DNA from 3 places in the Pantoea sp. SGAir0184 genome. Region 3 is predicted to be linked to each of the others. Evidence: predicted binding sites of a transcription regulator. Region 3 holds the regulator's gene; each other region holds the start of a gene.
The links. Region 3 encodes sigma-54, which starts transcription at its own class of promoters, with help from an activator protein. Its sites were predicted from a motif close to GTTGGCACANNTTTCGCTNT; they were not measured.
Positions count from the first base shown of each region.

Region 1: glnA (glutamate--ammonia ligase) is a predicted target of sigma-54. The motif match lies at 1,870-1,889, and genes of this name have one in related genera.
Region 2: glnK (P-II family nitrogen regulator) is a predicted target of sigma-54. The motif match lies at 1,541-1,560, and genes of this name have one in related genera.

Region 1 covers NZ_CP028050.1:4,170,224-4,173,505, forward strand. Annotated here, with positions in the region: gene typA (ribosome-dependent GTPase TypA) at 1-1,597, opposite strand, end outside; gene glnA (glutamate--ammonia ligase) at 2,038-3,282, shown strand, end outside.
Region 2 covers NZ_CP028050.1:3,163,714-3,166,995, forward strand. Annotated here, with positions in the region: gene amtB (ammonium transporter AmtB) at 1-1,115, opposite strand, end outside; gene glnK (P-II family nitrogen regulator) at 1,149-1,487, opposite strand; gene C1N60_RS15115 (SmdB family multidrug efflux ABC transporter permease/ATP-binding protein) at 1,747-3,282, opposite strand, start outside.
Region 3 covers NZ_CP028050.1:3,693,127-3,696,408, reverse strand. Annotated here, with positions in the region: gene rapZ (RNase adapter RapZ) at 1-238, opposite strand, end outside; gene ptsN (PTS IIA-like nitrogen regulatory protein PtsN) at 291-773, opposite strand; gene hpf (ribosome hibernation promoting factor) at 940-1,227, opposite strand; gene rpoN (RNA polymerase factor sigma-54) at 1,249-2,682, opposite strand; gene lptB (LPS export ABC transporter ATP-binding protein) at 2,731-3,282, opposite strand, start outside.

The DNA of each region.
Region 1 (3,282 bases), 480 kb from region 3:
GGTCGTTAGAACGGCTGTGAATACCGATGATCTGGCCTTCATACACTTCCGCACCGTGACCGAGGAACAGCTTACCGCGATCCTGCAGGCCGAACAGGGCGAAGGCAACCGCTTTACCCTGACCGTTGGAGATCAGCACGCCGTTCTGACGCTGGCCCACTTCGCCCGGACGCACGTCGTCGTAGTGGCTGAAGGTGGAGTACAGCAGACCGGTACCGGAAGTCATGGTCATGAATTCGTTACGGAAGCCAATCAGACCACGGCTTGGGATCACGTAGTCGAGACGTACGCGGCCTTTACCATCCGGATCCATGTTTTTCAGGTCGCCTTTACGCTCACCCATCGCCTGCATCACTGAACCCTGGTGGGTTTCTTCGATGTCGAGGGTAACGTTTTCGAATGGCTCCTGCTTGCGGCCTTCGAATTCACGGAAGATAACTTTCGGACGGGATACCGCCAGCTCGTAGCCTTCACGACGCATGTTCTCGATCAGAACTGACAGGTGCAGCTCACCACGACCGGATACGCGGAATGCATCGGCATCTTCGGTTTCTTCTACGCGCAGCGCTACGTTGTGCACCAGCTCTTTGTTCAGACGCTCAAGGATCTGACGCGACGTCACAAACTTACCTTCTTTACCACAGAACGGTGAGGTGTTGACGTTGAAGAACATGGTTACGGTTGGCTCATCCACGCTCAGCGCTGGCAGCGCTTCCACATTCTGCGTGTCGCAGATGGTGTCGGAGATGTTCAGCTCGCCCAGACCGGTGATAGCGATGATGTCGCCTGCTTCAGCCAGGTCGGATTCAATACGCTCCAGACCCAGATGGCCCAGCACTTTACCGACTTTCGCGTTACGGGTTTTCCCTTCGCTGTCGATCACAGTAACCTGCTGGTTTGGCTTCACTTTACCGCGCTTGATGCGGCCGATACCGATTACGCCGAGGTAGTTGTTGTAGTCCAGCTGCGAGATCTGCATCTGCAGTGGGGCTTCAACTTCAACCTGCGGTGGAGAAACGTGGTCGACGATGGCCTGATACAGCGGGGTCATGTCGTCAGCCATGTCGGTGTGATCCAGACCGGCGATACCATTCAGCGCAGACGCATAAATGATCGGGAAATCGAGCTGCTCGTCGGTCGCATCGAGGTTGACGAACAGGTCAAATACCTGGTCAACAACCCAGTCCGGACGCGCGCCAGGACGGTCAACTTTGTTGATGACTACAATCGGCTTCAAACCGTGGGCAAAGGCTTTCTTGGTTACGAAGCGGGTTTGCGGCATAGGGCCATCCATCGCGTCTACAACCAGCAGCACCGAATCCACCATGGACATGACGCGCTCAACTTCACCACCGAAGTCGGCGTGTCCCGGGGTATCAACGATGTTGATACGGTAGTCGTTCCATTTGATGGCGGTGTTTTTCGCGAGGATGGTAATCCCACGCTCTTTCTCCAAATCGTTGGAGTCCATCACGCGCTCAGTCGCTTCGGTACGGGCATCAAAAGTACCGGACTGTTGCAGCAGTTTGTCAACCAGGGTGGTCTTACCATGGTCAACGTGCGCGATGATGGCGATGTTACGCAAATTTTCGATCACAGCTTTGCCTCAGGCATTATAGAAATAACGCGGTATTGTACACGGATTAAGCGAAAGACTGAACATGATCACAGTTTTCGCCGAAAGATTCTCGCAGTGCGCGTTTTTAGCACCAATAACGGTGCATTAAGCTGCACTTTGATGGCGCTTTGCACCATTTAAGTGCTTACCCCTAAACTGACGGCACTATTTTGGTGCATTCCATCCACGCTGGTGCAGCCGTCGTCTCACCGCAGGGCGCATCACAGCGCCATTTTCACCATTGTAATAAAGTTGGCACAGAATTCGCTTTATATCTTTTAAGCGAAAACGACAGTTGCACAACGGTTGAAGAGCTTGCCGAGATCTTGGTCAGGGGTGGTCAGTAGTCGTGACACATTCCCGGCAACAGAAGTTCTCTCACCACGACGACAAAATGACCATTTCCAGGAGAGTTGAGTATGTCCGCTGAACACGTTCTCTCGATGATGAACGAGCACGAAGTTAAGTTTGTTGACCTGCGTTTTACCGATACCAAAGGTAAAGAACAGCACGTTACTATCCCTGCTCACCAGGTTAACGCTGACTTCTTCGAAGAAGGCAAAATGTTCGATGGCTCTTCCATCGGCGGCTGGAAAGGCATTAACGAATCAGACATGGTGCTGATGCCGGATGCAACAACTGCCGTAATGGATCCGTTCTTCGAAGATCCGACGCTCATCATCCGCTGTGACATTCTCGAGCCAGGCACGCTGCAGGGCTACGATCGCGACCCGCGCTCCATTGCCAAGCGCGCAGAAGAGTTCCTGCGTTCTTCCGGCATCGCCGACACCGTACTGTTCGGACCTGAGCCAGAGTTCTTCCTGTTTGACGACATCCGTTACGGCTCTTCAACTTCCGGCTCACACGTGGCTATCGACGACATCGAAGCAGCCTGGAACACCGGTAAAGAGTACGAAGGCGGTAACAAAGGTCACCGTCCAGGTCTGAAAGGCGGCTACTTCCCGGTGCCACCGGTTGACTCATCACAGGACATCCGTTCTGCCATGTGTCTGACCATGGAGCAGATGGGTCTGGTGGTAGAAGCGCATCACCACGAAGTGGCTACTGCTGGTCAGAACGAAGTGGCTACCCGCTTCAACACCATGACCAAGAAAGCTGACGAAATTCAGATCTACAAATATGTCGTGCACAACGTCGCGCACGCCTACGGCAAAACGGCTACCTTTATGCCGAAGCCGATGTTTGGCGACAACGGTTCCGGTATGCACTGCCACATGTCACTGTCTAAAGGCGGCGTAAACCTGTTCTCTGGCGACAAATACGGCGGCCTGTCTGAAACTGCCCTGTTCTACATCGGCGGTATCATCAAGCACGCTAAAGCCATCAACGCCCTGGCAAACCCGACCACCAACTCATATAAGCGTCTGGTCCCAGGCTACGAAGCACCGGTAATGCTGGCTTACTCAGCGCGTAACCGTTCTGCCTCTATCCGTATCCCGGTGGTGGCCAGCCCGAAAGCACGCCGTATCGAAGCGCGCTTCCCGGATCCAGCGGCTAACCCATACCTGGCGTTCACCGCACTGCTGATGGCCGGCCTCGACGGCGTGATCAACAAGATCCACCCTGGCGATGCGATGGACAAAAACCTGTACGACCTGCCGCCGGAAGAAGAAGCTGAGATTCCAAAAGTGGCCGGTTCACTG
Region 2 (3,282 bases), 530 kb from region 3:
CCCATAGTCACGCCTTCTGCGTAGCCCACGCCGCCCAGTGACGAGGAGGCAAACACGCCGGTCAGGACACAACCGAGGATACCGCACACGCCGTGCACACCAAACACATCGCACGGGTCATCCACGCGCAGCCATTTCTTCAGCGTGGTCACACCCCAGATACCTGCCAGGCCACCGGCCAGACCGATAATCAGTGCGCCGCCGACGCCGACATAACCACAGGCTGGCGTGATGGCAACCAGACCGGCGATGAAGCCAGAAGACGCACCCAGCAGTGAAGGCTTACCGCGCAGCGCCCACTCACCGAACACCCACGACAGCACGGCACCCGCAGTGGCCACCACGGTATTCAGGAAGGCCAGCGCCGCGATTTCGTTAGCGGAAGACGCAGAGCCGGCGTTGAAACCGAACCAGCCAACGTACAGAATCGCGGTACCGGTAAACACCATCGGCAGGTTATGCGGCTTGAACGCTTCTTTACCGAAGCCAGCACGCTTGCCTACCAGGTAAGCACCAACCAGACCCGCAACGGCGGCGTTGATGTGCACCACGGTACCGCCAGCGAAGTCCAGCGCGCCATCCTGTGCCAGGAAGCCGCCAGCCCACACCATATGTGCGATAGGCAGATAGGCCAGCGTCAGCCACACCAGTACGAAAATCAGTACCGCCGAGAAGCGAATACGCTCAGCCAGCGAACCAACAATCAGCCCCACGGTAATACAGGCAAAGGAAGCCTGGAACGCCACGTGAATGTACTGATAGAAGCTGCCCATCACCGCTTTCAGCTCGATATTTTTCAGCATCGCCCACTGGAAGTTACCGAAGAAGGCGTTGCCTTCGCTGAACGCCAGCGAGTAGCCGTAGACGATCCACAGTACGCATACTAACGCGAACGTCACCGCGACCTGAGTCAGCATCGACAGCACGTTTTTGCCGCGAATCAGGCCGCCGTAAAACAGGGCAATGCCGGGAATTGTCATGAACAGTACCAGCGCGGTACAAATCATCATAAACGCGTTATCGGCTTTATCCGCTACGGCAGGCGCAGCTGCCATCGCAAGAGAGGGTAACAGCGCCAGGCTGGTGAGGCCCAACTTAGTCATTACTTTATTCATTTCTTTCCATCCCATCACAATTCAGAGCCCCAGTTACAGTGCTGCTTCGTCGGTCTCGCCGGTACGAATACGAATCACGCGCTGCAGTTCCGCGACGAAAATTTTGCCGTCGCCAATTTTGCCGGTGTACGCGGCTTTGCTGATCACATCCACCACTTCATCCAGCTGATCGTCCGCAATCGCAATATCGATTTTTACTTTTGGCAGGAAGTTAACGCTGTACTCGGCACCGCGGTACAGTTCTGCATGGCCTTTCTGACGACCGAAGCCTTTCACTTCGGTCACGGTCAGGCCCTGAATGCCAATGGAGGATAAGGCTTCACGCACGTCCTCCAGCTTAAATGGTTTGATTACCACGGTAACCAGCTTCATACGTTCCCCTCCGGATATAAAAATAGGTGAGTCTTCGCGGACACGCAGAGAGTTAAGCAAAGGCTGTGCCACAAATGGCAAAAGTGGGCGCTAAGGCTGCCGGGCGCAGAGTATCGCGCTCCGGTATGGCGTAACGGGCAAGGTTTTCATTCGGAAAAACAGAAAGGTGGGACTTTACTGCACTCCTTTGGTGCTTGCGGCCTCAAAGGAGTGCATCAATACAGAACATTCCGATAAATCTGCGCAAAAAAGGTGCAAATCACCCCTCTGCCGTTGCGGGTATGCCCGCCGCGAGTTCATCGCCAGCCTGCTGCAGCTGGTACATCTGCCAGTAACGGCCCTGCTGCGCCAGCAGTTCGGTGTGTGTGCCGCGTTCGACCACCTGACCACGGTGCAGCACCAGAATCTGATCCGCTTCGGTGATGGTGGAAAGACGGTGAGCAATCACCACCAGCGTGCTGTGCTGGCGCAGCGTGCGCAGCGCCTGCTGAATCGCCTGCTCGGTGCCTGAGTCGATATTGGCAGTAGCCTCATCGAGGATCAGAATCTGCGGCAGCGACACCAGCACGCGCGCCAGCGCCAGCAGCTGCTTCTGCCCGACCGACAGCGTGTTCCCCTGCTCACCGAGCCGGGTATGAATGCCGTCGCGCATCGCGCGGGCCAGCGGTGCCAGCTGCACCTTCTCCAGCGCGCGCCACACGTCCTCTTCGCTGATATCGCGTCCAAGGCGCACGTTGGCCAGCAGCGTATCGGCCAGTACCACCGGATCCTGTTGCACCATCGCCACGCTGCCGCGCAGCGCATCGTGCGTCAGCTGGCGCAGCGGGCGGCCATCCAGCTCAATGCTGCCACGCGTCACCGGATAGTAGCCCATCAGCAGATTGGCTAAGGTGCTTTTGCCGCTGCCGGTGTGGCCGACCAGTGCCACGAAGCCGCGCACCGGCACCTCGAGATCGATATGGCTGAGCACGTCGCGGTTGTCGCGGTAGGCAAAGCTGACATCGCGCAGGGTGATACGCCCGGAAGCCAGCGGCTGAGCGTCACTGCCGTAGCCCTGCTGCGCCGCATCCATCAGTTCAAAAATACGCTCGCCCGACACCACCGCCTGCTGCAGCATTGACTGCTGCGTGGTGAGTTCGATCAGTGGCTCGTTAAGGCGGCCAAGGTAAGTGATAAAGGCGTAAAGCACGCCAACCTCAAACACGCCCGGCGTAGCAAAGCTGAACAGCATCAGCAGACCGCACAAAATCAGTGCAGAAAACAGGCTGAGCAGCGGACGCAGCAGAAAGCCGTCCAGCCGCAGCGTCTCCATCCGCGCCAGATAGTGCGAGCGGCTGGCTTCGCCCATGCGCTCACCGAAGCGCGCCTGCTGGCGAAACTGCTGGATTACACTCATGCCGTTAATCACTTCGTTGAAGCCATTATTGATCTCGGCAAGATAGCTACGTACGCGGCGCGCAATCGGCGTGCTGTAGCGCTGATAGATCAGCATCACCGTAAACACCAGCGGGAAAATCACCAGCGCCACCAGCGCCATACGCCAGTCGAGTGCAAACATCGCCACCAGCATCGCGCCAATCAGCGCAGCGCTGCGCAGCACAGTGGCCACCACCGTGACGTAAAGATCTTTGATCACTTCGGTGTCGTTGGTGACGCGCGAGATAATCTGCCCCACCGGCTGGGTGTCGAAGGCACTGAGCGGCTGACGCAGCGCCGCATTCATCACGTCGACACGCAGTTGCTGCACAACGCCAATCGCCGCGCGGTTAAACAGCAGCGCCTGGAAATAGTGCAG
Region 3 (3,282 bases):
GCGAGAACGCTTCCGGCAGATTGTTCAATGCCTGCTCAAACACCTCCGGTGATTCCGGCATGTTGCGCACGTCAATGCTAACCGCCGCTGAGATATTGCGCTCGGTTAAGGTGTTCGCCAGCTCCGGCAGCAGCACCACCGGCAGGTTATCGACACAGTAGAAGCCCATATCCTCAAGGGCGCGCAGCGCGACTGATTTTCCTGAGCCTGACCGACCGCTAACGATCATCAGCACCATCACATTTCTCCCGTGTTAAACCGGCACGCAGGCCGGTAAAAGTGTCTGTCGCTTAAGCGTGATCTTCCTGAGCTTCTGTAATGATGGCGTAGAGCTCTTCATCGCTCTGTGCCGCGCGCAAACGGCGGCAGACGGTTTTATCCGCCAGGCGTTTCGCCACCAGCGACAGGGTGTGCAGATGGGTTTTGCACTGGTCTGCGGGCACCAGCAGGGCAAACAGCAGGTCAACCGGCTGGTTGTCGACGGCGTCAAAGGCGATAGGCTGGTCGAGGCTGATAAACACGCCAACGGCGCGCAGCGTATCCTCCTCCAGCTTGCCGTGCGGGATGGCGATGCCGTTGCCAATGCCGGTACTGCCCATGCGTTCACGGGTCAGGATGGCTTCAAAAAGCGTCTGGTGCGGCAGATTGAGCTGCTTAGCGGCCAGCTCGCTGATAATTTCCAGCGCGCGCTTTTTACTCTGGCAGTGTACGCCGCTGCGGGTGCAGTCCAGCGAAAGGACCGCGCTCAATTCCAGTGTCAGATCGTTGTTCATCATCGTTTCACTTGCGTGTTCACATAGCCGTAAGGCACGTACCGGGACACCGCGAACGGGCAGGGCAGGTGACTGCAGGCGCTTGCGCAGATGACAAAACGGGGCGGTGACCCGCCCCATTTCTCCTCTGAGTGCTGAACCCGTCAGCACTCTGCAAGCGTGAAGGTTAGTGTTTTTTCAGTTTGTCTTTGTGTTTGGTCAGCTGACGGGCCAGCTTGTCAATCAACCCGTCGATGGCCGCGTACATGTCTTCCGCTTCCGATGTGGCGTGCAGCTCCCCGCCGTTGACGTGCAGGGTTGCTTCCGCAATCTGCGTCACCTTCTCCACTTTCAGAACAATATAAACCTGATTGATACGATCAAAATAGTGTTCCAGTTTGGCAAATTTGTTATTTACAAATTCGCGCAGTGGGTCGGTTATCTCAACATTCAGTCCGGTAAGGTTTAGCTGCATAGGTCTTCCTTCTTGTTTCGGTCAAACCAGCTGCTTGCGCTGGTTTGATGGCGGTATAGATAAAGACTCGCGATACTTAGCAACCGTACGTCGCGCCACCATGATGCCCTGTTCAGATAACATGGAGGTCAGTTTGCTGTCGCTCAAGGGTTTTGCGGGATTTTCCGCGGAGATTAATTTTTTCACCAGTGCACGGATCGCCGTCGACGAGGCTTCGCCACCGCCTTCGGTGCTGACGTGACTGGAGAAAAAATACTTCAGTTCAAAAATGCCACGCGGGCTGTGCAAATACTTTTGCGTGGTGACGCGGGAAATGGTGGATTCATGCATATCCACGGCCTGGGCGATATCCGCCAGCACCATCGGACGCATATACTCTTCACCCTGTTCAAAAAACGCCTGCTGCTGTTCGACAATACAGCGCGTCACTTTCAGCAGCGTGTCGTTGCGGCTCTCCAGGCTCTTAATCAGCCAGCGGGCTTCCTGTAAGTTGCTGCGAATAAACTGACTGTCACTGTCATTACGCGCAGAACCGCCCATCGCGGCGTAATGCTGATTAATCTTCAGGCGCGGCAGGCTGTCAGCGTTCAGCTCCACCGTCCAGCGCGTGCCAGTCTTGCGCACCAGCACATCGGGAATCACATACTCGGGCTCGCTGGTATTGATGGACTGCCCGGGGCGCGGATCGAGCGACTGAATCAGCAGCATCGCTTCCTTCAGCACCTCTTCTTTCAGCCGCGTCACGCGCATCAGGCTGCGGAAATCGTGGTTAGCTAGCAGGTCGAGGTGCTCGCTGACAATCAGCCGTGCTTCGTTCAGCATCGGCATATCAGCCGCATACTGCGACAGCTGCACCAGCAGGCAGTCACGCAGATCGCGTGCGCCGACGCCCACCGGATCGAAACGCTGTACGCGCTTCAGCACCGCTTCCACCTCTTCCAGCGTCAGCTCTTCGTCACCAATACTGTCACAAATGTCCTGTAAGCTGACGGTGAGATAACCGGTATCGTCAATGGCATCGACGATGGAGGTAGCGATGGCGCGGTCGGTGTCGGTGAACGGCGTCAGTTCTACCTGCCACATCAGATAGTCCTGCAGCGACTGCGTGGTTTCACCCTGATACACCGGCAGCTCGTCGTCCTGGTAATCGGTGCCGGTGCCGGAGGGCGTACCGGCCGTGTAGATCTCGTCCCAGGTGGCATCGAGCGGCAGCTCTTCCGGCATCTCTTTCTGTTCGAGTGCCTCACGGGTATCTAACGCCTCGTTCTCCTGAAATTCGCGGGCGTCGACTTCATCGTGCAGATCGGTTTGTTCAAGCAGCGGATTGCTTTCCAGCGCCAGTTGCAGTTCCTGCTGGAGTTCAAGCGTAGAGAGTTGCAGCAAGCGGATTGCCTGCTGCAACTGGGGGGTCATCGCCAGCTGTTGGCTGAGCCTGAGTTGCAAACCTTGCTTCATAATCCGGCTAGAATTTCCTAAGCAAATGTCGGGTATGCCGACACCTTATCAGAGTCTGAACTCTTCGCCCAAATAAACCCGCTTAACCTGCTCATCTGCAAGAATTTCATCTGGCGTGCCGTGGGCAATCAGATGGCCCTGGCTGACGATATATGCGCGCTCACACACCGCGAGCGTTTCACGCACGTTGTGGTCGGTGATCAGCACGCCGAGGCCGCTGTCACGCAGGTGTTCGATGATCTTTTTGATATCGATAACGGAGATGGGGTCAACGCCGGCAAAAGGTTCATCCAGCAGGATAAACTTTGGATTGGCGGCCAGCGCACGGGCAATCTCGACGCGGCGACGTTCACCGCCCGACAGCGCCTGGCCCATGCTGTCGCGCAGATGGCCAATGTGGAACTCTTCCATCAGCTCATTGGCGCGATCCTGACGCTGCTCTTCCGTCAGGTCGTCACGCACCTGCAGTACCGCCATCAGGTTGTCGTAGACACTCAGACGGCGAAAGATCGACGCTTCCTGCGGCAGATAACCGATGCCGCGGCGCGCGCGCGCATGCAGCGGCAGAATACTGATATCTTCTTCATCAATGATGATGCG